4 regions of the Rhodococcus sp. Q genome follow, and region 1 is predicted to be linked to each of the others. Evidence: riboswitches for the same ligand, from Rfam matches in the RefSeq annotation. Region 1 holds a riboswitch; each other region holds the start of a gene.

Region 1 (6,999 bases):
GATCGCCGCCGAGCAGCCGCCACCGCACCCACCACCGGCCGTCCTCGCGCCCCAGATGGGGGACGACCCGACCCGCCTCCGCCCAGCGCCGGATACCGCGCGCGACATGGACGAGGTAGCGCAGATCGCCGGGCAGCCGGGGGTCCGTCGCGGACAGGTCGAAGAGCAGCGACGCGGCGTCGGCGGGCGCCAGCGCCAACGCGGGAACCTCGACCTCGGTCAACTCGCCACGCGCATCGGGCAGCACGACGGTGACGCGATGCCGGAACCGGCGACCGAGCAGACCCGGCAGCGGCGACGGCAGGCCGTCCTGGTCGTGCGGCGCATCGGAGGCAGCGGTCCACAGCATCAGCCCCGAGCCGGGAGACCACACCGCATGCACCACCGGACCATCCAACCACCCGGCGCGGACAGCCTGGCTTCACGGCGCCGACCAGCGGAATAATGGGCGTCGACGCCGTTCGCACACGGGAGGTTCCATGACCATCCTGATCCAGGTGCTCGAACAGGGGTACTCGCACAGCACCCCGTGGGAGCAACGCAAATACCAGTACGTCGACGTCGCCCACATCCTCGGGATGCGGCTCGACGGGAACAAGGGTGTCTGGCTGGACATGTCGCGACCCGGCGAATCCCACCAGCTTGCGCTGGCACCGACCGCGGAAGACGCGATCCTCTTCATGCTGAAGGCGTTCGACGCCGTCGCCACCTGCCGGAAGCAAGGCGGCTCGTGGATCGTCGGGCACGACGGGACCGAATACGGCTCCATCGCCGCGACCCACTTCCCCCTGCCCTGACCGTCAGACGTACTCGACGACGACGGTCTCGATGGTGCCCTCGAACGGGAACGGTGCCCGGTCGAAGTAGTCCAGCGACACCGGCGAGCCCAGGCAGGTGCCGATGTCGAGGCAGTCGTTGGCGGTGAAGAGCAGCGGCGCGCTCACCGGCACCGTGGACCGACCCACCTCCTGCCCGTCCACCGACAGCACCACGTCGAGCGGACCGCCCGGCCGCTCCTGCGCGTACACCGTCGACACCTCGACGGTGTGGGCACCGGGGACCATCGGTTGCGCGGAGCGGATCTTGGTCCGCATGAGAATGAAGAGGTTGTACTCGAAGCAGAGGTAGCCGTCGTCGAGGTAGCAGGTCAAGCCGCCGCCGTTGCCACCGAGTGCGTACAGGACGCCCGAACCGGACTCCGGGACCGTCAGTTCGATCGTCACCCGATTGTTCTTGTTGCCCAGCGCCGGAGCGCAGAACTCGGGCATGCGGGTGACGTCACCGGTGAACCGCCAACTGGTGTACGGGGTGGAGATGCGCTGCTCCGGATGCATCGCGACCACCCACAGCCCGCCACCGACGGGCAGGACCTTGTTCTTGGCCGCCTCGATCGCGAACAGTTCACGCAACTGCGCCAGCTTCTTCGGATGCTGGTCCGCGAGGTCGTTGTTCTGCGTCCAGTCCTCGTCGAGGTGGTAGAGCTCCCACGTGTCGTCGTCGGGGTTCCAGTCCTGGATGCCAGCGGGCATACCTGTCGCCCACGGTGCGCGCGGTCCGAACGCGGACGCCATCCAACCGTCGTGATAGATCGCCCGACTGCCCATGATCTCGAAGTACTGGGTTGTCTTGCCCGCCTTCGCGTCCCGATCGACGAGCGTCGCCGCGAAACTGGCACCGTCGATCGGGTCCTGCGGAATGCCGTGCACCATCCGCGGCGGCGTGATGCCGAGCAGGTCGTAGAAGGTCGGCACGAGGTCGTTGCAGTGCAGGAACTGCGTTCGCGGAACTGGGTCCGGTGTGACCTTTTCGGGCCAGCGGACGACCATCGGGTTCCGCGTCCCACCGAGGTGCGAGGCGAGCAGCTTCATGCCCTTGTACGGCGTACTCCCCGCCCACGCCCACCCCGCGTGATACATGTTGTCGGTCTTCGGGGAGCCGAGGACATCGAGTCCGCCGAGTTCCTCCAATGCCGCGATGTGTTGAGCCGTGGTGGTCGGAATGCCGTTCTGGGCGAGCAGTTCACTGATCGTGCCGTTCTGCCCCTCGCCCGACGAGCCGTTGTCACCCCAGATGTAGAGCACCAGCGTGTTGTCCCGGTAGCCGAGGCTGTCGAGTTCGTCGAACAGGCGCCCCACCTGCACGTCGCAGTGCTCGGCGAAGCCCGCGGCGACCTCCATCAATCGCCGCTGGAACGGCTTCTCGTCCTCGGGGATGTCGTCCCACGCCGTCATCGTCGGGTCGCGATCGGTCAGTTCGGATTCCGGCGGAATCCAGCCCGCCTCCTTCGCCCGCGCGAAAACCCTCTCGCGGTAGGCGTCCCAGCCGTCGTCGAACTTGCCGGAATAGCGGTCCGCCCACTCCTTCATGATGTGGTGCGGGCCGTGCAGGCAGCCGCTGGCCCAGTACATGAAGAACGGCCGGTCCGCGTCGAGGGCCTTGTGCCTGCGGAGCCACCCGATCGCGTCGTCCGCGAGGTCCTCGCTGAGGTGATAGCCCTCCTCCGGAGTCTTCGGCGGCAGCACGACCGTCGTGTTGCGGACCAGATGCGGTTCGTACTGGGACGCCTCCCCGGCGAGGAAACCGTAGAAGTAGTCGAACCCGACCCCGGTGGGCCAGTTGTCGAACGGTCCGGACGCCGTCGTCTCCTCGGCGGGAGTGTTGTGCCACTTGCCGAACGCGGCCGTCGCGTAGCCGTACTGCCGCAGCACCTCGGCACCGGTCGCGCTCGACTTCGGAATGTGGCCGGAGTACCCGTCCCAGTCGTTGGCGAGTTCCGCGATCTGGCCGTTCCCGACCCGGTGATGGTTCCGCCCGGTGAGCAGTGAGGCTCGGGTCGGTGAGCACATCGCGGTGGTGTGGAAGCGGTTGTAGCTGACGCCCTCCCCCAACATCTGCGACAGCGTCGGGGTGTTCACCTCGCCGCCGAACGCGCTCGGCAGACCCGGGCCCGCGTCGTCGATCAGGACGACCAGGACGTTCGGCGCGTCGTCGGGCAGCCGCCGCGACTTCGACCGCGGGCTGTACACCGACTCCTGCATCGTGCGACCCGCGACGCTCCCGGACGGTGTCGGCGGGAAGGGAAGCGAGTCGCCGCCCGGAATCCGCTCTCCCCTGACGTCACCGTTCACGTGCCGACTCCCTTCGCTACCGGACGAGGCCGCACCCAGTGCAGCATTCGCACTCGGCCGGCGGCCTCACCCTGCGCGGGTGAAAGCCCAGCTATCTCGCGGTTTCGGCCTGTTCGGGGACGTCGACGGACTCGGTGATCCGTGGTCGAACGAAACGCCGGTACGCAGCCGTCAGGCAGGCGAGCCACACCACGCCGACGATCAACGCGACGCGAGTGTCCGCATCGAAGGCCAGCACGACGATGACGAAGCCGAGGAACGCGAGCGCGGTGAGCGGCGCGTACGGCCAGAACGGAACGGGGAACTGCAGCTCCGCCTGCTCCTGCGCGCTCATCCGCCGGCGCGCCCGGTACTGCGAGAGCAGAATCATCACCCACACGAACACCGTCGCGAAGGTCGCGATCGACGCGATGACGACGAACACCGACTCGGGAATCAGGTAGTTGAGCAGGACCGCGAGCAGCAACGCCACCGTCATCACGACCACCGTCATCCACGGCACGCCGTTGCGCGACACCTTCGTCATCACCGCGGGCGCCTGACCGCGCTGCGCCATTCCGTACATCATCCGGCCCGCACCGAAGACGTCACTGTTGATCGCGGACAGCGCCGCGGTGATCACGACGACGTTGAGCACGGCCGCGGCCGGTCCCACTCCGATCGCCTCGAAGATCTGCACGAACGGACTGCTGCCGGTGCCGATGGTGTGCCACGGGATGATCGCCATGATCACGGCGAGGGTGGCGATGTAGAAGAGCATGATCCGCATCGGGACCGTGTTGACGGCCCGGGGAATGGTGCGGGCGGGATCCTCCGCTTCGCCCGCGGTGATACCGATGATCTCGGTGCCGCCGAAAGCGAACATCACGATCGCGAAGCAGGCGACGAACCCGCCGAATCCGCCCGCGAAGAAGCCGCCCTCGCTCCACAGATTGCTCACGCCCTGCGAGGTGTCGTGCACGCCGAACCCGAAGATCAGGATGGCGACACCCGCGGCGATCATCGCGAGAATCGCGGTCACCTTCACAACGGTGAACCAGAATTCGAGCTCACCGAACACCTTGACGCTGAGCAGGTTCAGGGCACCGATGAAGAAGACGATCGCCAGCACCCAGATCCAGCGCGGCACGTCCGGGTACCAGAACCCCATGTAGACGCCGAACGCCGTGACGTCGGCGAGGCAGACGACGATCATCTCGAACGTGTACGTCCAGCCCGTCATGAATCCGGCGAGCGGCCCGAGGTGCTTCGCGGCGTACTCCCCGAACGAGCCGGAGACGGGATTGCGGACGGCCATCTCACCCAGCGCACGCAGCACCACGTACACGGCGGCACCGCCGATGAGATACGCCAGCAGGACCGATGGCCCCGCCTTCTGGATCGCCCCTGCCGAACCGTAGAACAGGCCGGTGCCGATGGCGGATCCGAGCGCGATGAAGCGGATGTGGCGGGCCGACAGACCTCGGGTCAGCGCCGTGGCGGCGTCTTTCACTTCGGGTCTCCCAGCTCGTCCTGCACGGTTGCGACCAGCAGTTTAGTGCTGTTGCGCAGGTCACTCACGGTCGGGCCACGTGGCGACGTGCCGCGGCAGCGTCCCCGTTTCGGTGAGGGCGGACACAGCGGCTAAGATCGCTGCCAGGTCATGAGTGCCAGCATCAAGCCCCGGCTCGCTGGCCGGCAACCCTCCATCCGCGGTGGGGTGCCCCGGGTGATGACCTGGTTCTCCGCACAACGGAGGACAAGCGCGGGTCCGCTGGGACGGACCCACCAACAGGGCCACGACCCACCGGAGGTTTCACCATGTGTTGCTGTCGCAGATAGGCCCCATCAGCCAGGGCGCCCCGTCGCGCCTCATCTTCGGAACACAACCTGGAGCAGAGCCAACCCATGAGCGAGAACACGATCGATCCGACCGCGAGCTGGAGCTTCGAGACGAAGCAGATCCACGCGGGACAGACGTCCGACGCCACGACCAAGGCCCGGGCGCTGCCGATCTACCAGACCACCTCGTACACGTTCGACAACACCGACCACGCCGCCGCGCTGTTCGGCCTCGCCGAGCCCGGCAACATCTACACCCGGATCATGAACCCGACGCAGGACGCCGTCGAGCAGCGGATCACCGCTCTCGAAGGCGGCGTCGCCTCGCTGCTGCTGTCGTCGGGACAGGCCGCGTCGACGTTCGCGATCCTCAACATCGCGAGCGCGGGCGATCACGTGGTGTCGAGCCCGAGCCTGTACGGCGGCACCTACAACCTCTTCCACTACAGCCTCGCGAAGCTGGGCATCGAGGTGACGTTCGTCGAGGATCCCGACAACCTCGACCAGTGGCGTGACGCGATCCGCCCGAACACCGTCGCGTTCTACGGCGAGTCGATCTCGAATCCGCGCAACGACATCCTCGACATCCCCGGCGTCTCCGCAGTCGGACACGAGGCGGGGATTCCGCTGATCGTCGACAACACCGTCGCGACGCCGTACCTGCTGCGCCCGCTCGAGCACGGCGCGGACATCGTCGTGCACTCGGCGACGAAGTACCTCGGCGGCCACGGCACCGCGATCGCCGGCGTCATCGTCGACGGCGGCACCTTCGACTGGACGCAGGGTCGCCACCCCGGCTTCACCACCCCCGATCCCAGCTACCACGGTGCGGTGTTCGCCGACCTCGGCGCTCCTGCGTACGCACTGAAGGCGCGGGTGCAGTTGCTGCGCGACCTCGGGTCGGCCGTCTCACCGTTCAACGCGTTCCTGATCAGCCAGGGCATCGAGACGCTGAGCCTTCGGGTCGAGCGGCACGTGCAGAACGCGCAGCGGGTCGCGGAGTTCCTGGAGGGACGCGACGACGTCGTCCGCGTCGCGTATGCGGGGCTGCCGAGTTCGCCGTGGTTCGAGCGGGCGCAGAAGCTCGCACCGAAGGGCGCAGGCGCCATCGTCGCGTTCGAGCTGGCAGGCGGTGTGGACGCGGGCAAGAAATTCGTCGATGCGCTCACGCTGCACAGTCACGTCGCTAATATCGGCGACGTGCGTTCCCTCGTAATCCATCCCGCGTCCACCACCCACTCCCAATTGACCCCGGAGGAGCAGTTGGCGTCCGGTGTCACGCCGGGCCTGGTGCGTCTCGCGGTCGGCATCGAGGGCATCGACGACATCCTGGCCGACCTCGAGGCCGGATTCGCGGCGGCGGCGTCTTGACAGTCGGTTCCGTTTCCAGCCCCCGTCCGGCCGGGCCCCGAGAGGTGTTCCCGTCGCCGGACGGGCGGCTGACCACGATTCCCATCGGTTCGCTGACGCTCGAGGACGGGACGCTGCTGCCCGACGTCTCCCTCGCCGTTCAGGCGTGGGGCGAACCGAGCGCGACCCGGGACAACGTGGTGCTCGTCGAACACGCGCTGACCGGCGACTCGCACGTCACCGGACCGGCGGGCGACGGTCATCCGTCGCCCGGCTGGTGGGACGGCATGGTCGGCCCCGGCGCACCGATCGACACGAACGAATGGTGCGTCCTGGCCACCAACGTGCTCGGCGGCTGCCGCGGCACCACCGGACCTACCTCCCTCGCGCCCGACGGACGGCACTGGGGATCCCGGTTTCCCGGCATCTCGATCCGCGACCAGGTCGCCGCCGAGGCGGCCCTCGCGGACCTGCTCGGCATCGAACGGTTCGCCGCTGTCCTGGGCGGGTCGATGGGCGGCATGCGCACCCTCGAATGGATCGTTGGGCACCCTGAAAGGGTAACGGCCGCACTGGTTCTCGCCGTCGGCGCTCGCGCCAGCGCCGACCAGATCGGAACCCAGACCACCCAGATGGCGGCGATCACGGCCGACCCGAACTGGCAGGGTGGCGACTACCACGGGACCGGACTCAGCCCCGA
Region 2 (6,999 bases), on a different contig from region 1:
CCTCGCCGGCCAGTACGGGCGACGGATCGTGATGCTCGACGGGGGCGCCGTCGTCGCGGACGGAACCCCGACGGAGGTGCTGACCGTCGAGCGCATCGCCGAGGTCTACGGTGCGCGCGTCGAAGTTCTGGCCCGGCCCGGAGGTCCCGTCGTCCTGCCGGTCGCGCGCGGCGGTGCCCGGTGATGGAGGTGGTGCTCCTCGGCACCGGCGCCGCCGACGGCTGGCCCAACCCGTTCTGCACGTGCGCCTCGTGCCGGATCATGCTGGAGCGCGGCGAGATTCGCTCCCAGACGGCAGGCCTCGTCGACGACGTCCTGCTGCTGGACTGCGGACCCGAGGTGCCGCGGGCCGCGATGCACGCGGGGCGGACACTGTCCGGGGTGCGGCACCTCCTGCTCACCCACGCCCACCCCGACCACGTCGGACCTCTCGCGTTGCTGATGCGGTCGTGGGTGGCGCGCGAGCAGCCGCTGGACGTGATCGGCCCGCCGGAAGCGCTGGACCTGTGCCGTGACTGGGTCGGACCCGACGACCCGGTCCGGTGGATTCCGGTTGCGCCCGGCGACGCACTGACGGTCGGCGAGTACGGCGTCCGGGTGCTGCCCGCTGCCCACCGGGTGCACCGAGACGGCGACTCTGTCCTCTACGAGGTCGCGGCAGGTGGCCGGAAAATGCTGTGGGCCACGGACACCGGACCGCTCGACGCGGTACAGCTGGGCTCGGTGCGCGATGCGCGATACGACACCGTCTTCCTGGAGGAAACGTTCGGTGATCTCGCGGAGCACGAGCCCGACCACCTCGACCTGGTCAGCTTCCCCCGTGCCCTCGCGGCCCTGCGCGGCGTCGGAGCGGTCGTCGACGGCACCGACGTGATCGCCGTCCACCTCGGACACCACAATCCTGTCGACCTGCCGGACCGGTTGCGGCCGTGGGGTGTTCGCATCGTCCCGGACGGGACGGTGGTGACGGTGGGAGACGGTGCCCTCGGGTCGTCGGCGCCGCGCCGGACCCTGGTCCTCGGCGGCGCCCGAGCAGGAAAGTCGACCCACGCGCAGCGACTGCTGTCGGACCGCGACGACGTCACCTATGTCGCGACCGGTGCTCCCGCACGCGGTGACGCCGAGTGGGCCGCTCGCATCGCCGGCCACCGCGCGTCGCGACCCGACACCTGGCGCACCGTCGAGACCGACGACCTGGTGGGCGTCCTGCATTCGGCGACCGGCCCGCTGCTCGTCGACTGCCTCGGCGCCTGGCTCACCCGACGCATCGACACCCACGGCGCCTGGGACGACGAACAATCTTGGGCTGCAGTGCAATCCGACGTCGACGGCCTGGTGTCCGCGCTGCGCCGGGTGCGGGTGCCCGTCGTGGTGGTCAGCAACGAGGTCGGCAGCGGCGTCGTCCCCGCCACCGCCTCCGGCCGCCGCTTCCGGGACGCGCTCGGCAGGCTCAACACCGCCGTCGCAGCCGAGTGCGAGTCGGTGGTCCTCGTCGTCGCCGGCCGACCACTGCCCCTGCGCTGACCCGCCCTATGCCCGCCGCCCTTCCTGAATGGCGCATTCAGGAAGTCTGACTGAATGGATGGGCCATTCAGGAAGAAAGGGGGAGGGTCAGGCGGCGGCGAACGGGTCGTGGGTGCGACCGACGAGGTCGGCGACCGAGTCGAGGACCAGCGTCGGGCGGTAGGGGTACGCCTCGACGGTCGAGCGGCTGGAGATGCCGGTGAGGACGAGGATGGTCTGCAGCCCCGCTTCGAGTCCCGAGACGACGTCCGTGTCCATCCGGTCGCCGATCATGAGGGTGTGTTCGGAGTGCGAGCCGATGGCCCGCAGCGCGGACCGCATCATCAGCGGATTCGGCTTGCCGACGTAGTACGGCTCGCGGCCGGTCGCGCGGGTGATGAGCGCGGCGACCGAGCCGGTCGCAGGTAGTGAGCCGTCACGGGACGGGCCGGTGGCGTCGGGGTTGGTGGCGATGAACCGGGCGCCGCGTTCGACGAGCCGGATCGCGGTGGTGATCGCCTCGAACGAGTACGTGCGGGTCTCGCCGAGCACCACGTAGTCGGGGTCGCTGTCGGTGAGGACGTACCCGATGTCGTGCAGGGCCGTCGTCAGACCCGATTCGCCGACGACGTACGCGCTGCCGTCGGGGCGCTGATTGTGCAGGAAGGTGGCGGTGGCCAGCGCGGACGTCCAGATCGACTGCTCGGGGATGTCGAGACCCGTCCGCAGCAGGCGGGCGCGCAGGTCGCGGGGCGTTCGGATCGAGTTGTTGGTCAGCACCACGAACGGGGTGCCGGCTTCCTGTAGTTCGGCGAGGAACTTGTCGGCGCCCGGTACGAGGTGTTCCTCGTGCACGAGGACCCCGTCCATGTCCATCAGGTAGGTCCACCCGGGGGTCTGCTCGGTGTTCGCCATGGACCCATTGTGCTCGCTCACGGCGTGACCCGTCGGGCCGTGTATTTCGAATCACCTCGAACGCAAAGGGTGACCGTGCAGGCGGGTTGGGGGACATTTCATCGCGAGAGTTGACCATCGAGAGCGACCGAGAGACCCGGCTCAGCGACGTCGCAGCAACCCCCCGCCAGTGGGTGTGGGTGCTACCGCCGGGAGCGATGGTCGGCGCGACGGGACGGCATCGGCCGCCCCGTCCCAACCGCGAAAGGTCGCCCGTGACCGTGTCAGAGATCCGCTTGTGAGCGCGCCGGCTGTCAGTGCGCCGCCGGCTGTCACCGATGTCGCCGACGAGGCCGACCTGCGTGTCGTCCCCACCCGGCACCCGTGGCGCTGGGTCGTCGCGGCCGCCGCACTGGTACTGGTCGCGCAGTTCGTGCACGGCCTGGTCGTGAACCCCGGCTGGGACTGGGCGACGTTCGCGCAGTACTTCACCGCCCCGTCGGTGCTGTCCGCGCTGTGGACGACGATCGAGCTCACGCTGTGGGGCACCGTCCTCGGATTCGGCCTCGGTGTCCTGCTCGCAGTGGCTCGACTGTCGAACAATCCGGTGCTGCAGGTGATCTCGTGGACCTACGTTTGGGCGTTCCGGTCGATCCCGCTGATCGTGCAGCTGCTGTTCTGGTTCAACATCGCCTACCTCTATCAGACGCTGACGCTGGGAATTCCGTTCGGGCCTGGGTTCCTCGAGTTCAACGTCACCGGCGTGATCTCCGGGTTCACCGCGGCGGTCGTCGGTCTCGCCCTGCACCAGGCCGCGTACTCCGCGGAGATCGTCCGGGCAGGCATCATCTCCGTCGACCACGGGCAGATCGAGGCGGCGAACGCGCTGGGCATCCCGCGCGGCCGACAGTTCGTGAAGATCGTTCTGCCGCAGGCGATGCGCTCGATCCTGCCGAACGCCGCCAACGAGGTCATCAGCCTGTTCAAGGGCACCTCGATCGTGTCGACGATGGCGATCGCGGAACTCTTCTACCAGGTACAGGTGATCTTCGGCCGCAACGGCCGCGTGGTTCCGCTGTTGATGGTCGCGACCGTCTGGTACATCGTCCTGACCACGTTGCTGTCCATCGCGCAGTACTACATCGAACGGCACTACGCCCGCGGATCGGCTCGCGCCTTGCCGCTGACGCCGTGGCAGAGAGTGGTCGCGAAGTATCGCGAGATCCGCGACACCAGTCACGGCGCACCGAGGGGAGCGACACGGTGACGGGCCCCGAGGTGCAGGCAGTGCATGCCGTCGACGTGCGCGGGGTGCACAAATCCTTCGGCGCCTTGGAGGTTCTCAAGGGTGTCGACCTGACCGTCCGGCAGGGTGAGGTGACGGTGATCCTCGGCCCCTCCGGTTCGGGGAAGTCGACGCTGCTGCGCACGCTGAACCACCTGGAGAAGGTAGACCGCGGCACCATCCGCATCGACGGTGAACTCGTCGGGTACCGCCGCCGCGGCAACGTCCTGCGCGAGCTGCGGGACCGGGAGATCCTGCGTCAGCGCTCGAAGATCGGGTTCGTCTTCCAGAACTTCAACCTGTTCCCGCATCTCACGGTTCTCGAGAACGTCACGGAGGCGCCGGTGTCCGCGCAGCGCCGCGACCGCACCGAGGTGACAGCCGAGGCCAGGCAGCTGCTGGACCGGGTGGGCGTCGCCGACAAGGCCGACCACTATCCGAAGCAGTTGTCGGGCGGTCAGCAGCAGCGGGTGGCCATCGCCCGCGCGCTGGCGTTGCGCCCCAACGTCATCCTGTTCGACGAGCCCACCTCGGCCCTCGACCCCGAACTCGTCGGCGAGGTCCTCGACGTCATCCGAGACCTCGCGGGCGCGGGCGCGACCCTCGTCATCGTCACTCACGAGATCGGGTTCGCCCGGGAGGTCGCGGACACCGTCGTGTTCATGGACGACGGGGTGATCGTCGAGCAGGGCCCGCCGCGACAGGTGCTCGACCACCCGACCCACGACCGCACTCGCGCCTTCCTGTCGCGCGTGCTCTGAACGTCTCTCAACGAAAGATCCAGGAAGGAAACGATGTCCGCCACCATCCGCCGCACGAGGTTGTTCGCCTCGGCTCTGACCGCCGTCGCCCTGTTGGCGGGTGCCGCGTGCAGTTCGGGCGAGGCCGCCGAACCTGACGCCGCGACCGCAGCCGGATACAACCTGACGGCCGAGCAGAACCGCATCACCACGGACGAAGTACCGGACATCGCCGCGAAGGTGCCGCAAGCGATCCGGGACCGAGGGACGCTGATCGTCACGGGGTCGGCCGGCACGGCGCCGCCGCTGCGCTTCTACGCGGACGACGACAAGACGATCATCGGATCCGAAACGGACATCGCGTATCTCATCGGCGACGTCCTCGGCCTCGACATCGAACTGACCGCTGCCGACTGGGCGCAGAACTTCGTCCGCATCGACTCCGGCGAAGCGGACACGTTCATCTCGAACGTCACCGTCACCGAGGAGCGTAAGGAGAAGTACGACTTCGCCACCTACCGCCTCGACAGCCTGGCCGTCGAGGTCAAGAAGGGCAGCGGCATCACCTTCTCGGGACCGAAGGACATCGCAGGCCTGAAGATCGGCGTCGGCTCCGGAACCAACCAGGAAGCCCTGCTGGTCGAGTGGAACGAGCAGAACGTGGCGGCCGGACTCGAGCCCGCCGAGATCCTGTACTACCAGCAGGCCACCGACTACTACCTGGCGCTCGGCTCCGGCCGGATCGACGCCTACGTCGGCCCGAATCCGTCGTCCTCGTTCCACGCTCTGCAGACCGGTGAAACCGAAGTCGTAGGGACCTTCTCGGGTGCGGGCCTCGACCTCCAGGGTGAGATCGCCGTCTTGACGAAGAAGGACAACGGGCTCGTCGGTGCGATCCACGAGGCGATCGATCACCTCATCGAGAACGGTACGTACGCACAGGTGCTGGAGCGGTGGGGAATCCAGACCGAAGCGCTCGACGTGTCCGAGATCAACCCGCCCGGCCTGCCGAAGAAGCAGTAGCGACATGGTGCAGGTGAACGGACCGGTCGACGTCGTGGTCGTCGGAGGTGGTGTGATCGGGTCGGCCGCGGCGTGGCGGTTGGCGGCGCGCGGGCGGTCGGTGGTGTTGCTGGAGCAGTTCGGACCGGGCCACCGGCGCGGCGCCTCGCACGGCACGTCCCGGATATATCGGCAGGCGTACGAGGATGATTTCCACACCACCCTCGCCGGTCGCGCGTTGCCGCTGTGGCGTGCAGCAGAGGAGATCGCCGGTACCCGGGTACTGACGTTGACCGGTGCGGTGGACCACGGGCACCCCGCCTGCACACTGACCCGCGCAAAGACCCTCGCAACGCTGGGGATCGCACACGAGGTCCTCGACCCGGCGGAGGCGGAGAAGCGCTGGCCCGGAATGCGATTCGACACCTCGGTGCTGTTCCATCCGGCGGCGGGTCGTCTGCACGCGGACCGGTCGGTACAGGTTTTGAAGGACGCAGCGCAGCGCGCAGGCGCCGAGGTGCGGCATCGGGCCGCGGTACGCGAGATCCACGGCGCGGCAACCGGGGTCGAGGTGGTCACCGACACCGGTGTGATCCGGGCCCGCCATGCGGTGCTCGCCGCGGGTGCCTGGACGAGGAGTCTGCTCGCGAGTACGAGCATCCGGCCGACGCCCGTGCTACCGCCACTGCGGACCACCCAGGAGCAGCCTGCTCACTTCGTCCCGGTGATCGATGCGGAGTGGCCGAGTTTCGTCCATCACCCCGGAGCGGAGCTGGCCGGCGAGGGAATCTACGGACTCGGCTCGGAGTCCGGCATCAAGATCGGTGAGCACGGCACCGGCCCGGTGGTGCATCCGGACACGCGTGACTTCCGGGCCGACCCGGACGGTGTGCAGCGCCTTGCCGACTACGCCTCGGCGTGGTTGCCCGGAGTGGACGCGTCCACCGCTGCGGCCGACACCTGTCTGTACACCAGCACTCCGGACAGTCGCTTCGTGGTGGACCGACTCGGCGACGTCACGGTCGCTGCCGGGTTCTCCGGACACGGCTTCAAGTTCGCGCCCGCGGTGGGCGACCTGGTCGCCGGGCTCGCCGCAGGGGACGTCAGGTCCCCGGAGCCGTTCCGGTTCGGACCGCGGGCGGCGGTGGTCGCATGACGGCCGGTTCTCGTCGACTCGAGGTGCGCACGGTAATGCAGGACGATCCGCTCGCCGCGCCCCTTCTCGAGGAACTGGCGTACGAGTACAGCACCCGGTACGAGCGTCCCTTCGAGGAACAGTTCGAGGCGCTGACCACTCACCCGGGCGAGGAGTTCGCGCCGCCGGACGGGGCGTTGCTGATCCTCGTCGAGGACGGGGAGCCGGTGGCGGGAGGCGCATTCCGTCGCTACGACGAGACGACGGCGGAACTGAAACGCATCTGGACGTCGGCGGGGCATCGGCGCCGCGGACTCGGCCGAATCGTTCTCGCGGAACTCGAGGTGGAGGCGATGATGCGCGGCTACACCCGCATCTACCTGACGACGGGGTGGCGTCAGCCCGAGGCCGTCGCGCTGTACCTGGCGGCCGACTACACC
Region 3 (6,999 bases), on a different contig from region 1:
CGCCGACGATCCGTGGATCGATGAGCGGGTACAGCAGGTCGACCGCGAGGTTGACGAGCACGAACACCAGCGAGCTGAACACGACAACGCCCTGCACCACCGGAATGTCCTGGGCCATGACCGACGTCTGGGTCAGCCGGCCGAGACCCGCCCGCGAGAACACCGTCTCCACGACCACAGACCCGGCAAGGAGGGTGCCCACCAGCACACCGGCGATGGTGAAGGCCGGAATACTGGAGAGCCGCAACGCGTGCCGTGTCTGGATTCGCCATCGGGACGCACCCTTCGCCCGCGCGGACTCGACGAACGGCTGCCGCAAGGTCGACTGCAGGCTGGTGGCGAGCACCTGCGCGATGACCGCGCCGATCGGAAGCGCGAGGGTGATCGCGGGCAGCAGCAGGTGATCGAACCCACCCTCCCCGAAAGCGGGGAACAGCCTGAGCCGGAACGAGAAGATCTGCAGCAGGATCAGACCCACCCAGAATGTCGGGACGGCGACACCGAGCGGCGGCAGCGAGAACAGCGCGTTACGCAGCCACCCGATCCGCGTGTAGGTGGCGAGGAACGCGACCGCCGTACCGAACACGACCGCGAGGACCAGAGCGAACGAGGCCAGGGCCAGGGTGCTCGGCAGCGCCGCGGTGATCGCCTCCGTCACCGGTTGCCCCGTCGCGATGGAGATGCCGAAGTCGCCCCGGATCGCGGCCGTCAGCGCATTCCAGTACTGCGCCAGCACCGGCTGATCCAGTCCGTACCGGGCCTGCAACGCGGCGACCGCGTCCGCGTCGATCGCGGCGCCACTGGTGGCGGCGGAATCCACCGCCATGCTCACCGGATCCGACGGCAGCAGGTACAACACCACGAAAGACACCGTGAACGCCGCCCACAGCACTCCGATCGCCTGCAGGACACGAGATCCGAGGTAACGAGTCATCGGTTACTCGCTGAGCCAGGCGTCGAAGAACTGCAGCCGCGCCGATGCCTCGAACTTCAGGTCCTGCACGGTACCGACGGCGCCGATGGCCTGGGACAACTCGACGGTGGGCAGCCACAGGCCGTTGTCGAGGATCAGCTGCTGGGCCCGTTCGATCAGCTCGCCGCGCTGCTGCGGATCGGTCGTCCGCAGTTGAGCGGCCAGCACCTCGTCCAACTCGGGGATCGGTCCGCGCGCGTTGAGGTTCCGTCCCTCGATACCGAAGGCGGTCCGCAGGATGTCACCGTCGGCACGGGTGCTGTTGTAGTAGGTGGAGTCGTAGTCCTTGGTTCCCTGCCGGGCGGTCTGCTCGGCGGTCGACACCAGGTCGAGACGCAGGTCGACACCGACCTGGCGCAGCTGCTGCTGCACGAGCTCGAGAATCGCCTGGTTTCCGGCGAACACGGAACTGAACGTCACCGAGAAGCTCAGCGGTGTGCCGTCCTTGGCGCGAATCCCGTCCGGTCCGGGCACCCAGCCCGCATCGGCCAGGATCTTCTTCGCGGCGTCCGGGTCGTAGGTGACGTCGTCGAGGGCGACGTAGTCGGGTGTGCGGGACGCGAGAGTGCTCGTCGCGGGCGTGAAGTCGGGCCCGAGGACCGTGTCGACAAGCTCCTGCCGATTGATCGCCGGTACGAGCGCGGCCCGAACAGCCGGGTCGGCGAGGACTCCGCGGGTCACGTTGGGCTGGAAACCGAAGGGAATGCCGGGGTTCGAGGTGGTGAGGATGCGTCCACCCGCGCCCTCGATCTGCGGCACGTCCTGCGGAAGCGCGTCGGAGACCGCATCGAGCTGGCCCGACGCGAGCGAGCCGCTGCGTACCCCGGACTCGGGGACGATGGTGAACTCGATCTTGTCGAGGTACGCCTCGCCCTCGTGCGCGAACACGTCGGAGCCCCACGCATATCCGGTGCGCTTGGCGAGGGTCGCCGACTTGTCCTGGACGTAGCTCTCGTACACGAACGGTCCGGTGCCGGACAGGTCGCCCGCGCAGCGCTGCTCGGCGGACTTCGCGATGTCCTTGTCGGACAGGAACCCGAGCTGCACTGTCGACGTGGCCTGCAGGAACTGGGCGTTCGGTGCCGCGAAGTTCACCTGCACGGTGCGCGGGTCGACGACAGTGGAGCCGGTGTACCCCGACAGGTAGCTCGCGCCGAGCGCCGCCTTCGCCGGCGTCAGAGTGCCGAGAATCGCGTCGAAGTTCTTCTTCACGGAGTCCGCGGTGAACGGTGTCCCGTCGCTGAACGTCACCCCGTCACGAAGGTGGAAGGTGAAGGACGTCGCGTCACCGCTCACGTCCCAACTCTCGGCGAGCCACGGCGTCAGTGCACCGGTCTCGGGATCCTGGTCGGTGAGCGAGTCCACAACCTGCCGTGCCACATAGATGGTCTGGTTCGAACCGGACTGGGCGGGGTCCGCACACGTCGGCGCGCCCGAGAGGCCGTAACGCAGGGTCCCGCCCGCCTGCGGGGCACCGGCACCGGCCGACGAGTCGGTCGTATCGGCCGACCCGCACGCTGTCAGTCCGGCGGTGAGCGCAGCCGATGCGACGACTGCGAGCGCTGCGCGACGTCGCGCAGCCGAGGAAGTGAACGAGAAGGACACCGAGGCTCCATGATCTGAGGAAGGGGAAGGCTGTTCGAACCCAGAGAGGTCGACGAGTGACAGAAGTCCGCCGAGACCCGGCACAGGTCGATGTGCAGCCGCGACCATGCGGTCACCAGGCCCTCACCGATCACGCCACTTCCTCCATCGTTCCCGGCAGTAGCACCCTCACCTGTCCACAGGGGGTTGCTGCGACGTCGTCGATCCGGGTCTCTCGGTCGCTCTGGATGGTCGTTTCACACGCTAGCGATCACGGCGTACGGGGCGAACCCTTTGCGTCATCACGATCGCAACTCTTCTCACGGACACGACAGGGCTGTTCGAGGCCGCAAGCGATCCTGGTCAGCCTCGCCGGGTACTTCTTCGACCTCACGCGCCGGGTATCGGGCAGCAACGCGCTGAACTCGGTCCTGCACGGACTCTTCGACTTCGCGCTGATCAGCGGTTCGATGATCCTGCTCGATCAGCAGTCCTACCTGGGCGTGTTCGCACCGATCCTGGTCTGTCCGGTGCTCGCCATCGTTCTGCTCGTCAAACGCCGCGACATCGAGTCGCACAACGCCGACGAAAGCCCCGTCACACCAACGGCGTGACGGGCCCGCCGAGGCGGTCGACCTAGAGCACGTCTCCTGATTCGCGAGGCACTTGAGCCAGGTGCACACCGCCGAGAGGCGGTGCCCCACTGTGGGTCGGATTCCTACGTCTTCGGCCGTCAGGTAGATGTGCCGATTGCAGTCCCGCGGCTATTGGTGAAGATGGCTACCTGGTCCTCAGGCCGGGGCGATACCGAGTTCCGCACCCACGTACGACATGTCGTCGACGCCCTGGAAATTCGAGAATGCCTTGAAAGCAAGCTCGTTGGGGTGAGCCACTCCAGCGACGTCGCGCAAGGTCACCATTGTTCGAACGGCCAGTTCGTGCATGGTGGGATATGTGGTGTCCCTTCCGGTCGGCGGGCCCAGCCAGATCGGCGCGTCGACAGCCCCGAGATGATCAGGCGCCCACCGCCACCCGAGAACGCCCATCAACCGGTCGATTTCCTTCAGATCCGATCCTGCCCGATCCCAGAACATACACTCGCTGTCGATGTCACCACCGGAGTTGTGGAACTGCACGAACTGATTGCCCGGTCCTTGTCGAGGAACATCCAGGATGACAACGCCCAGCCACGGCAAAGTCGCCAGAACCCACTCGAACCGCGTGACGAACTCGTCCCACCCTGCGCACCGTGCCGGAAGGCCGGACAACGTCGGACGGTCGGAAGCGACCTCGCCCACAGCCTGTGTGTCGGTGGGGCCGAAGTTGTCGTAAGAGCTGACACGGAGCCGGTCAGGAGTCGTACCCAATCCGTCATGCAACACCGCGACGATTGCACCGGCGATCACGTGTCGTTGGTCGTCGGCGGTGTGGCGCCATCCCGTTCTCCACTCCCGCGGATACTCCTCGACACGCCGGCCCCCGTGATCGACGTCGTGATCGCGGCCGATACTGATGTCGACAGGCGTCCACAACGGCTCGTCGAGTGGCACCATACGACCGGACTCACGGTCACGGACCATGGAAAACAACGTGGTCCGCTGCGACTGGATCACCGCCCGCAATCGGGCAGCCGTCACCGGTTCCTCGGGCACCGTCACCCTGATGTCAAGTCCTTTGTCATCCTCCCTGAACAGGATCCGCTGCCCGGTCAACGTGTCGCGCAACTGAAGGCTGTCGCCATTCGTCGGCGAAATCAGCGTCTCGTTGTTATCCCAGTCCGGGTACAGCACCAGTTGGATGTCCTCAAACAGACTGGTCCAAACGTCATCAGCCACAACCACTCCCCGTTTCCGAAACCTCCCGACAACCTCCCGACAAACCTACCGACACGCCCCGACACGTACGTTTCCGCCGCCGACAAACCATCCGCCTCGGCAGCAGGGCGACAATCTCCAGACTGTCGAACGCACTACATTGCCGCATACCGATCGTTCGGTAACGATTGCGGTCTGGTGACGAGAATCGGAGCGCTACAACGTCACCGCCGTTACGCCGGTGACGGCACCTGAGGCGAAATCCTGACGGTCCTGCCGGCGCAGCCCGACGCGGCCGGTGACATCGACTGGACGGTGTCGGTGGACTCGGCCGTTCACGCGGCGACCTGGGAACGAAGATCCACCAGCTTTCCGATGGGAACGGGCGACCGCTGGTGGTGCTCGTCGGGCCAGGTCGGGCAGGCGCCTCGCCGGTGTTCGCGTATCTGATGGACTGCCTGTCGTCCCGCGGATCGGTAGCGGGCCGGCCTCGAACCCGGTCCGATGCGGTACTCGGCGACAAGGCTCACTCCTCGAGATTCAACCGGGCCTGCGGAAAAATACAAGGGCCGCAATGTCGTCGAGCGCTCCTTCGCTGCTCTCAAGCAGTGGCGTGGGTTGGCCGCGCGCTATGACAAGCTCGCCCTCACCCACCGAGCTGGCGTGCTCCTGTCGGCGGTGTGCACTTGGCTCAAGCGACCTCGCCGATCAGGAGACACTCTCTAGCCGACGGGGACGGGGTTCGCCGGAATCGGCAAGCCCAGATTGTCGCGGAGCGTCGAGCCACTGTATTCGGTACGCAGGGCCCCTCGGTCCTGGAGCAGTGGCACGACCTGGTCCACGAACCCGTCGAGACCCGTTGGCACGAGATGTGATCCGATGATGAACCCATCCGAGCCGTTGCTCTGGACGAACGTGTCGATCTGTTCGGCGATCTGCGCTGCGGTACCCACGATCGGGCCGCGTTCGAACTGGTCTGCGACGGTCTCCCGCAGTGTGAGCTTCTTCGCCTCCGACACGGCACGCAGCTTCGCGACGGTGTCGAACCGGTCCTGGTGGATGAACGCGCGACCCTGGATGATCGGCGGCGCCTCCGGATCGGGGTCGATGTCCGGGATCGGCCCGTCCGGGTCGTATGCCGACAGGTCTCTGTTCCACAGCTGTTCGAGCAGGATCAGTGCCGTCTGCCCGGTGACCTGTTGGTCACGGATGTCGAGGTACTTCTCTCGGGCGTCGGCTTCGCTGTCACCGATCACGAAACTCGCCGACGGCAGGATCTTGAGGTCGTCGGGACTGCGACCCGCGGCGACCGCGCGCCCCTTGACGTCCCGGTAGTACTCCGACGCCTCGGGCAGGCTTCCGTATGGCGAGAAGATCGCGTCGGCGTTGGCGGCGGCGAAGTCGCGCCCCTGCGGCGACACTCCCGCCTGGAGGAGTACCGGCCGGCCCTGCGGGCTGCGGGGCACCGTGAAGCGCCCGCCGATGTCGAACTGGCTGCCGCGGAACTCGAAGGCGCCTGCATCAGGACGGCTCAGGAACCGGCCGGTCACCGGGTCGGCCACGATGTCGTCGTCCCGCCACGAATCCCACAGCTTCCGCACTGCTTCGACTGCCTCGTCCGCGCGGACGTACCGCTGCGAGTGCGGCAGGAATCCGCCGCGCCGGAAGTTCTGGCCGGTGAACGCGTCGAAGGAGGTGACGACGTTCCATGCGGCGCGGCCGCCGGACAACCGGTCCAGGGTGGCGAACTGCCGTGCCAGCTCATAGGGCTCGTTGAAGGTGGCGTTGATGGTGCCCGCGAGGCCCAGGTGCTCGGTGACCGCGGCGAGCGACGCGAGGACCGTCAAGGTGTCGGGACGCCCGATGACGTCCTGGTCGAAGACCTCACCGGCACGTTCTCGCAACGCGAGACCTTCGGCGAGAAAGAAGAAGTCGAACTTTCCGCGCTCGGCAGTCAGGGCGGTGTGTTCGAAGGAGTCGAAAGCAATCTGACTGCCTGCATCCGGATGCCACCAGGCGGTGTGGTGGTTGACGCCGCCCAGATATGCGCCGAGGATGACCTGCTTCTTGGCTGTGCTCATGGGTCTCTCCTGAGTTCAGGCTGCGGGGGCGCCGTAGCGGTTGGGTACGGCGGTCGGCAGTGCGAGCAGTCCGCGCAGCGACGTGTCGGGGTACTCGGTGCGGAACAGTCCGCGCCGCTGCAGTTCCGGAATCAGCGTCGTGGTCACTGCATCGAGGTCGTCCACCGCGACGCCGGGACGAATCCGGAACCCGTCGAAGCCGTGCCAGGACTCGAGCAGATCCGCGAGTTCGTCTGCGCTGCCTGCGAACACCGTCGCGTCGCTGACGAATTCGTTGCCCGCGACGTCGTCGAGTCGGCGCAACCGGTCCGAACCGGACGCTCGATCGGTGTCGAGGAAGACGAGCACGTCCGCGTACACGCGGAGCGGCTCACCGCCGCGGCCCACGCTCTCCGCGGCCGCTGCGACATCGGCCAGCACCTGCGGGCCGTTGGTCTCGGTCGGTGTCGTGAACACCAGATCGGCTGCACGCGCGGCCAGTTCGTAGGCGACGTCCCGGTGGGCGAGCGCGGTGACAACTGGCTGCCCTTGAGGCGGTCGCGGCGTG
Region 4 (6,999 bases), on a different contig from region 1:
GAAGCCGCCAGCGGACCGGTGGAATGATGACACTCGAATCCGGCCGGTCGACAATCCCTAGGCTTGGCTGCGCGCTGTCAGTGCCTCATCGCGCGCGTGGCGCGGCTTTGGATTCGGGGTCGCGCGCGGCAGCGACAAGGTCTGCGAACTCCTCATCCTCGGCGAGCCGATCGAGCACCTTCTCGACGACGTCAGGTGTGATGTTCAACGTCAAGTCCCACCCAGCGGCCACGCCGAAGGAGAAATTGTCCTCGACGATCCCTGCCGCAAGCTGGTCACCGCTCACACCCGTGCGTTCACCGAGGGTTTTCGACGCCTCGATGAACAGCTGAGCGAGAATGCGCTCACTGTCGGTCCCCGACCCGGCCGCCCAGTCTTCGGGACGGAAGCAGAGGAGCCAGCCGAGGAGGGCGTAGGCGTCACTGCCGCGGCGGCCAACGCTCACGACATGACCGCTGCCTTCCCAGCTCGGTGCGATCGAGACCACCACACTCGGGTTGAGCAGGCCGATCACTCCTCGTACCACTCCGTCGGAGAACGGGGTCGAACCCGTATCGCACTCCATATCTGCCCAGGTCTCGGTCAGGCTCGCTGACGCCCTCTCGGTGGGCAACAGGTACCCGCTGAAGACAAACCAGCGATGCCCGTTGACCTCAACCTTGCGGTCGTCGTAGACCGCGACGCACCCGCCGAAATCCTCGTAGGCGTCCTCGCCATCCGCGTCAGAATCCTGGTCGGGGTATGTGCCGGATGCCCGCAGGATCAGCGGGAGCTCGTCGACCAGCGCCGTGGTCGTGACGCGGGTCAGTTCGCCGGCTCGAATCTCACACAGATCGGGGTCCGCGGCAATCGCCTGCGCCGCGGTGTCCCCGTGCAGGTGTGTCATGCTGCCGTCGTCACCACGTCGGCGCACCGACGTCCCGTCCGACAGCACCTCGAACCGCTCGACGAGGCGGTCGCCATCGTCATGGTACCGGGCAATCTCATAGACCACCGTGTAGTCGCTCATAGCGTTAGTCTTCTCCTTCGGATTGGCGGCATGCAGCGCGTGGTGGCCGGGTGCGCAACAAGATCCAGCGTGCGGGGATCGCGGCAAACCAGAAACCATCTCAGTGTGCGTCTGGGGCGGCCACGCAGAGGTCAGACGAGGGTGGTTGCGCGGGCCCCTTCCGTGAGGGTGAGTCGGTGCAGGTCGACGAGAGTTCTCTGGCCGAGACCGGATCCGACGTAGCCGCCGGCCAGCACGAACGCGACCGGCAGTCGTCGTTGACGGCACCAGTCGAAGACGATCCGCTCGCGATGCTCCAGAACCTCGGCGGTGATTCCGTCCAGGCCGCCGATACCGCACCCCTGATAGGGGTCCATCCCCGCGTTGTACAGGCACAGGTCGAACGAGCCGATCCTGTCGGCCTGTGCCACGGCCCGCCTCACTGTGAGCAGATAGTCCTCGACATGATCGACGTCCCATAAGGCGGAGTTCGAGTGACCGGAATAGCGATCGAACCCGTTGACGGAGACGTCCTCGTGCCAGATGCGCGGATCATGGTCGATCAGCTCCGCGGTCCCGCCGCCACAGTGCGCGTCGAGGTCAAGGATCAGAACCGAACCGACGACGCCCTCGGCGAGGAGAGTTTTCGCGGCCACAACCAGGCCGTTGACCGTGCAGAAGCCGTCCCCACGGTCGCGTTTCGCGTGGTGCAACCCCGAGGACAACGACCCAGCGACACCATCCTCGAGGGCACTGCGGGCCGCCGCGAGCACACCCCCACACGACGCGAGCACCATCGACCACAGTGCCGGGTCCCAGTCGAATCCCTGGGACTCGGCGAGATATGCCGGCTCACCGGTCCGCACCGCCTCGACGTACTCACGGTCGTGGACGCGTTCGAGATCAGCGGACGTGAGCGGCGGCGGCGCGAGTAGTTCGACGCCGCCGATCGGTCGATCGGTCAGGGAATCGGCGACCCATTCGGCTTTGCGGGTGGTATCGAAACTGTAAGCGGCGCCGACATAATCGGGGCTGTAGTAGATCTTCACTCGGGCACCGTCCTCGGTTTCGGGTCGTGGTTGTCAGTCCGGCGGAGTAGCGAGATGCTGACCACCCGGGTGGGTGTCGTCGCCGGTGGAGGCATCGAGTTGTGTGTAGTACCGGTCGCTGGCTTCCTTCCGGGCGGTGGTCCGGGCCAGCATTTCCGCTTGCGCGTACGCGGCGGCCCGCTTTGTGGCCTTGGGCGAGCCGTCAGCTCTGAGTCCGGCGAGTTTCGACTCGAAGAGTCGCTGTGCCTCCCGGCTCTCCGCCCAGCCGGTCACGTTCGGCCAAGCACCGGTCTTGACTGCGCACCAGTAGCCGGGCTGCCACACGTACGGCGGCGGCGCATCCGACGATGCTGCCGCGGCCTCGGCCTGCAGCTGCGCGGTGAAGCGTTGCGCTTCCCCTTCCGGGTCTACCAGGAAGCGCTGTCCTCGAACGGATGCCATGGTGTATCTCCCTTGTCGATGGTCCGAACGACCGACGGGACGCACCGGATGGCGTGCGTGCCGTGTCAGTCGTCGAGCGCTGCTCGTTGTGCGTCGCTGAACTCGGGCATGGGTGCGGCGGGGTTGATGGTCTTGGCATGGCGGTAGTTTCGGATGTTGGCCGAGGCGGCGGCCATCGCGTCACGCGACTTGCCCTTGCTGTAGGTCAGGGACTGCTCCCGCTTGACACCGAGCCGGGTGCCGACCTCGATCGCGTCCTGATCGGCACCCATGTACAGGAACTGCCAGTCGAACTGGTCGGTGTGCAGTTTCACGAGCGCCGTGATCGCGGGGTGGGTCCACTCCCGGCTTGCGTTCTCCAGTCCGTCGGTCATGATCGCAACGATCACCGTCCCCGGGCGTTCGTCTGCGGGCAGAGCCGCGACGTCGGCGCTGACATCGGTGATCAGGGTTCCTATGGCGTCGAGCAGTGCGGTCCTCCCCCGCGGTCGCAAGGCGAGCGGCGGAACCTGGTCGAGGTCGACGTCGTGGTAGACGACCTCGAAGTGGTCATCGAACTGGGCGAGGGTCACCGTGCAGCGGCCGGCGGCGGCGCGCTGGTCGTCGATGAAGGCCGCGAACCCGCCTTCGATATCGGATTGGATGCTCCGCATCGAGCCGGAACGATCCAGTAGGAACACAAGTCGGGTCAGGTCCATGTCGGCCACGAAAGGGTCCTCTCTACAAGGGGGGGGTGGGCGTTGTCGGGGTCAGGTGTTGCGGCGCGGTTTGAACCGCATCGGTTTCGAGGTGGTGGTGGACGGAGCGGCGGGCACGTTGCCCTTGATGCCGGCTGCAGGTGCTCCGCTCTTCTTGTCGTAGCGGGCGCGCTGGATTTCCTTGGCGGTCACTCGCTTGTCCGGACGGGCATAGGGGGCGAGCATCGGAGTGCGGGCCAGGCGCGGGCCGACGGCATTCTCGGTCAGACCTGCCTTCGCTCCCGCAGCACGCAGAGACAGTTCGTAGTCAACTACGGCGTGAGCGAGCTGCTCGTCGAGCAGCTCGCTCACTTCCTCCAACACGATCCGAAGATGTTCCAATGCGGCTGAAGGGTCGGCGGATTCGGCGCGATCGAGTTCGTCCCGGATTCGAGCGTATCGATTGGACATGACACACCATACCGCACAATATGCGCATCCGCAATAACTGCGGGTGGCCGGAGGCCTGCACGCCACTCAGCACCCCTCAGGCCGCCAGCCCCTCCGCGGCATCGAGGTTGGCGATGACCTGACAGACGCCGTCGTGGCCGAGAGTTCCACGACGGTAGAGCGCGACAGCGATCTCCTCGACCACGGACCGCGTGAAGCGGCGCCGGTTGCCCTTGCCTACACGCTCGGGCTCAATGAGGCTGCCGTCCGCGCGAGTGACGCCCTCGCGCAGTACCCAGTACACCCACTGGTCGGTCTTCCCGAAGATGCGGGCGACCTCGGCGGTCGAGTGGGTCTTCGGGCACGCATGTGCGGCCAACAGCGCCGCGAGCCGCGCATCAGCATTGCTGGCCGATTCCGACGAGCGAGACGAGGCGGGCGACCCGGAGTGAACGCCGACGGACAGCTCGGTCACGGGAGTGATGCTGTGGCTCATGTGGATTCTCCTACGGTGATTCCCGCCGCGGAGCGGGGCGTACTTGCTCGCCGCCGGTTGACGGTGAGCCGCTTCGTCACCCGAACCACCCCGAAACGCCTTGGGGTTGGTGCACGGTCAAGTCGGAGCTTGGCGACCGCATCTCGTGAAGCTGTCAGGCCTTCCAGCCCAACGGAATTCACTGTACCGCAGAAACTGCGTATGCGCAACAACTGCGGCGGGACCGGAGTCGATCCCCCACCACAACCACCGTTAGCCGCCCGACCGTCACCTGGCTGACTAGTTTGAGGTGGTGCAGGAATACGACGACTTCGCGTGGACACCGCGCCGCGATCTGGCCCGTCTCGCCCTCGGCCCTACGCCGTGGGAGTTTTATCTCAACACGATGGTGCGGTTCGAAACCACCGCGGGAGGTGGCGCCGTCCGCCCCTGCGACGGGAGCGACAGTGAGTCCACTCCCCCGTTCGGGCCGCTGCACGTGGTGACAGCGATCCAACCGGATCCGGAGCCGGACACCGTGTCCCACTCGCGGATGCTCGTGCTCGATGACTTCCTTCGTGCTGCCGGCATTCGTTCGATACCCGCGGTCGGGTCCAGCTTCACCGGCGATCACAGCGAGGACAGTCGGGCCGTGTTCGGTCTGACCGACCGGCAGGCCCGCGAACTCGGCGCGCAGTTCGGTCAGGTCGCAGTCTTCTCCTGGAACGGACCCCGTTGGTCACTGCTGGCGTGCGCCGGCGACCGGCACTCCCACCGGGGTTGGCGACGGGAGCCCACCCCGGGCAATCTGTAGACGACCCCTTCCTTGACATGCCGCGGCGAGGATCCACCGGCACGCGCGCCGTTCGTGGAGCCGCACCGGTAACAGAGAATTCGACTTCCTCTGGGTCGCGGGCCGTTGTCGGCGAGACCATCGCTCACAGCAAATAGGCGCCCAGATCGTCGGAGTAGACGAACTTCTCCCCAAACCTAGCCGTCGAGCACTCGAGCGCAGTCACCACCTTCTCGAACATCGCTTCATAGGGGTCCATTGGCCACCGCGCCTTGAATTGCATTCGCTTGGCGCCGAGGCCGCGGGCGCTGGCTTTGGGCAAGGCGAACACGTCGCGCCAGGGGAGATGCGAGACGTCGTGTCGGACGACGAATGTGGCATGGCGCCCGACGGCCGGGCTGATCGCTACTGCGTCTTGACCGCCCGCCGGCCGGTTGATGGCCAGTACCAAGTAGTCGTCGGTGACGTTTTCGCCGCCGATGTCGATGACCTCCGCGGTGGTGTTCCCGCGGTACAGCGTGCACCGATCCCGGCCCGCCCACTGCGCGATCCGTTCCAAGACCGCCGTCCGTTGCGGATCGGCTTGGAACCCGGACCCGCACGGCTGCGCAGCGTGGTGGTTGATGCGTTCGGTGATGAACCTGCTGATGCCGTCGTCGTCTGGCAAGACCGTGAAGGTCAGCCGTGCCGCCGGCTGCGGCGGAGGCAATAGTCACGCGATCGTTCGGGGTGTTCGCCGAGTTCCCAGTACGGCTCGAGGAACCTGTATCGCCCGAGATAGACATCCGCGAGTTCAACACGGATCTGACGTCGAAGAATCTCGCGAGCCAGCGCGTCGTCCTCATACCGGAGAAGCGAGGCCGCGAACTCGCTCTGTGCGCGGTAGTCACCGAGGACGTCATCGCGGAGAGCGGGGTGGTTGTTCCTAGCGGTCAAGTGCACCCACAAGCGGTGTTCGAGAGAGGGGTCATCGCTGAGGATCACGAGAAGGACAGCCTTGTCCAAGGATTCGAACAACGACCAGTCGTTGACGTATGCGGCTGTCGGGAGGTAGCGGAGTAACTCGGCGGCCTTGTCCAGTTCGACGATCGCTCGCTCGCACGCTCTGCCATGGTCGTGGAGAACTTCGTTCAGCGCGATCTTGTGCACGTTGACGCCAGCCAGGTTCGTACCGACAGCGTCGCCGAGAGCTTGCAAGTGCGTGTCGACCAGATCTGTGAAATCGACGATCTCTGCTCTGTGCATCATCATGCGGTACCGGGCAGCCAGGTAGGCGGGCAACTCGTGGTCGCCCTCGATGTTGAACGACGCGAGGCGAGCAGCGATCTCACAGCTCTCGAGGAGATTGTCGTCGTACGTCCACTGACGTGCGCGTTGGTCGGCGACGATGCGCTCGATTAGTTCTCTGTTCGTCACCGGTGTCGCTTCCACCGTCGCAGACCCTATCCGGTCTGAGGGCGACCGTAACGGCCCGGCACAGAAGCGACAGGAAATTCGAGACCTGGGGCGGAGCTAATCTGCGTCTCATCGAAGTTGCCTTCCCAAAGGCGAAGTAACACTCTCGAGAGGTCGTAAACTCCGCGAGCATTGCGGCAAGCTCACGCCGCAGACCGGGTGCAAGCCTCCCGATCGCGGGCAGGTCATCGACGTAAAGTGCCGAGTCCGCAGATCGACTCCCACTGCATCTGCGGATGAACGGTGAGCCCCCCGGATACCGCAACGTCAGACCAGGACAGATTCTGATTCCTGGCCATTCCACACGCCCGCCGGGTGGAAGATCCGCGCGTACCCCTCGAACCCACCCGGCAGAATCGAATGGACCGTGCCGGAGAAGGGCTGGCGGTAGTCCTCGAGCAGTGGGGCGAGGCGAAGCGCAGACCCGTGCAACGGTTCAATCAGCTGCCGGCCGTTCAGTCGGGGGCCGAGTCCGCGGCGAACGAGTCGAGAATCTGTGCGAGCAGTCTCGTGTCGGTGGGGACGTGCAGCACCAGATCGTGTTCGTCGATGTAGCGGGCCGGGATGACGGTCGGGGGCGGAAGCCGGACCCTCCGGAAACGCTGCACGCTTGCGTGGTGAGGTGACCGAACCGGAAACACTGTTCCCTAGCGACTCCGTAACGTCGGATC

Evidence for each region. A riboswitch is a leader RNA that binds a small molecule or an ion and turns the genes downstream of it on or off. The one in region 1 is predicted to bind S-adenosylmethionine.
Region 2: another riboswitch for S-adenosylmethionine. It lies ahead of FFS72_RS14750 (amino acid ABC transporter permease); the one in region 1 lies ahead of FFS72_RS21895 (bifunctional o-acetylhomoserine/o-acetylserine sulfhydrylase).
Region 3: another riboswitch for S-adenosylmethionine. It lies ahead of FFS72_RS27055 (putative leader peptide); the one in region 1 lies ahead of FFS72_RS21895 (bifunctional o-acetylhomoserine/o-acetylserine sulfhydrylase).
Region 4: another riboswitch for S-adenosylmethionine. It lies ahead of FFS72_RS23810 (DUF7229 domain-containing protein); the one in region 1 lies ahead of FFS72_RS21895 (bifunctional o-acetylhomoserine/o-acetylserine sulfhydrylase).

What each region holds. Positions count from the first base shown of each region.
Region 1 covers NZ_SCOY01000033.1:2,738-9,736, forward strand. Annotated here, with positions in the region: gene FFS72_RS21875 (DEAD/DEAH box helicase) at 1-385, opposite strand, end outside; gene FFS72_RS21880 (hypothetical protein) at 480-797, shown strand; gene FFS72_RS21885 (arylsulfatase) at 801-3,038, opposite strand; gene FFS72_RS21890 (amino acid permease) at 3,220-4,620, opposite strand; SAM riboswitch class IV at 4,767-4,879, shown strand; gene FFS72_RS21895 (bifunctional o-acetylhomoserine/o-acetylserine sulfhydrylase) at 5,016-6,320, shown strand; gene metX (homoserine O-acetyltransferase MetX) at 6,317-6,999, shown strand, end outside.
Region 2 covers NZ_SCOY01000013.1:93,192-100,190, forward strand. Annotated here, with positions in the region: gene FFS72_RS14735 (ABC transporter ATP-binding protein) at 1-184, shown strand, start outside; gene FFS72_RS14740 (bifunctional adenosylcobinamide kinase/adenosylcobinamide-phosphate guanylyltransferase) at 184-1,524, shown strand; gene FFS72_RS14745 (HAD-IIA family hydrolase) at 1,612-2,418, opposite strand; SAM riboswitch class I at 2,530-2,622, shown strand; gene FFS72_RS14750 (amino acid ABC transporter permease) at 2,696-3,664, shown strand; gene FFS72_RS14755 (amino acid ABC transporter ATP-binding protein) at 3,661-4,443, shown strand; gene FFS72_RS14760 (ABC transporter substrate-binding protein) at 4,477-5,445, shown strand; gene FFS72_RS14765 (FAD-dependent oxidoreductase) at 5,450-6,580, shown strand; gene FFS72_RS14770 (GNAT family N-acetyltransferase) at 6,577-6,999, shown strand, end outside.
Region 3 covers NZ_SCOY01000013.1:102,000-108,998, reverse strand. Annotated here, with positions in the region: gene FFS72_RS14810 (ABC transporter permease) at 1-934, opposite strand, end outside; gene FFS72_RS14805 (ABC transporter substrate-binding protein) at 938-2,578, opposite strand; gene FFS72_RS27055 (putative leader peptide) at 2,494-2,694, opposite strand; SAM riboswitch class I at 2,720-2,812, opposite strand; gene FFS72_RS14800 (hypothetical protein) at 2,806-3,171, shown strand; gene FFS72_RS14795 (TY-Chap domain-containing protein) at 3,349-4,392, opposite strand; gene FFS72_RS27125 (transposase) at 4,876-5,097, shown strand; gene FFS72_RS14785 (NtaA/DmoA family FMN-dependent monooxygenase) at 5,094-6,452, opposite strand; gene FFS72_RS14780 (LLM class flavin-dependent oxidoreductase) at 6,468-6,999, opposite strand, start outside.
Region 4 covers NZ_SCOY01000041.1:11,084-18,082, reverse strand. Annotated here, with positions in the region: gene FFS72_RS23835 (hypothetical protein) at 86-1,009, opposite strand; gene FFS72_RS23830 (arginase family protein) at 1,141-2,037, opposite strand; gene FFS72_RS23825 (hypothetical protein) at 2,071-2,478, opposite strand; gene FFS72_RS23820 (vWA domain-containing protein) at 2,544-3,185, opposite strand; gene FFS72_RS23815 (hypothetical protein) at 3,228-3,626, opposite strand; gene FFS72_RS23810 (DUF7229 domain-containing protein) at 3,703-4,101, opposite strand; SAM riboswitch class IV at 4,136-4,252, opposite strand; gene FFS72_RS23805 (DUF3293 domain-containing protein) at 4,394-4,894, shown strand; gene FFS72_RS23800 (hypothetical protein) at 5,019-5,540, opposite strand; gene FFS72_RS23795 (hypothetical protein) at 5,552-6,304, opposite strand; gene FFS72_RS26595 (hypothetical protein) at 6,784-6,936, opposite strand.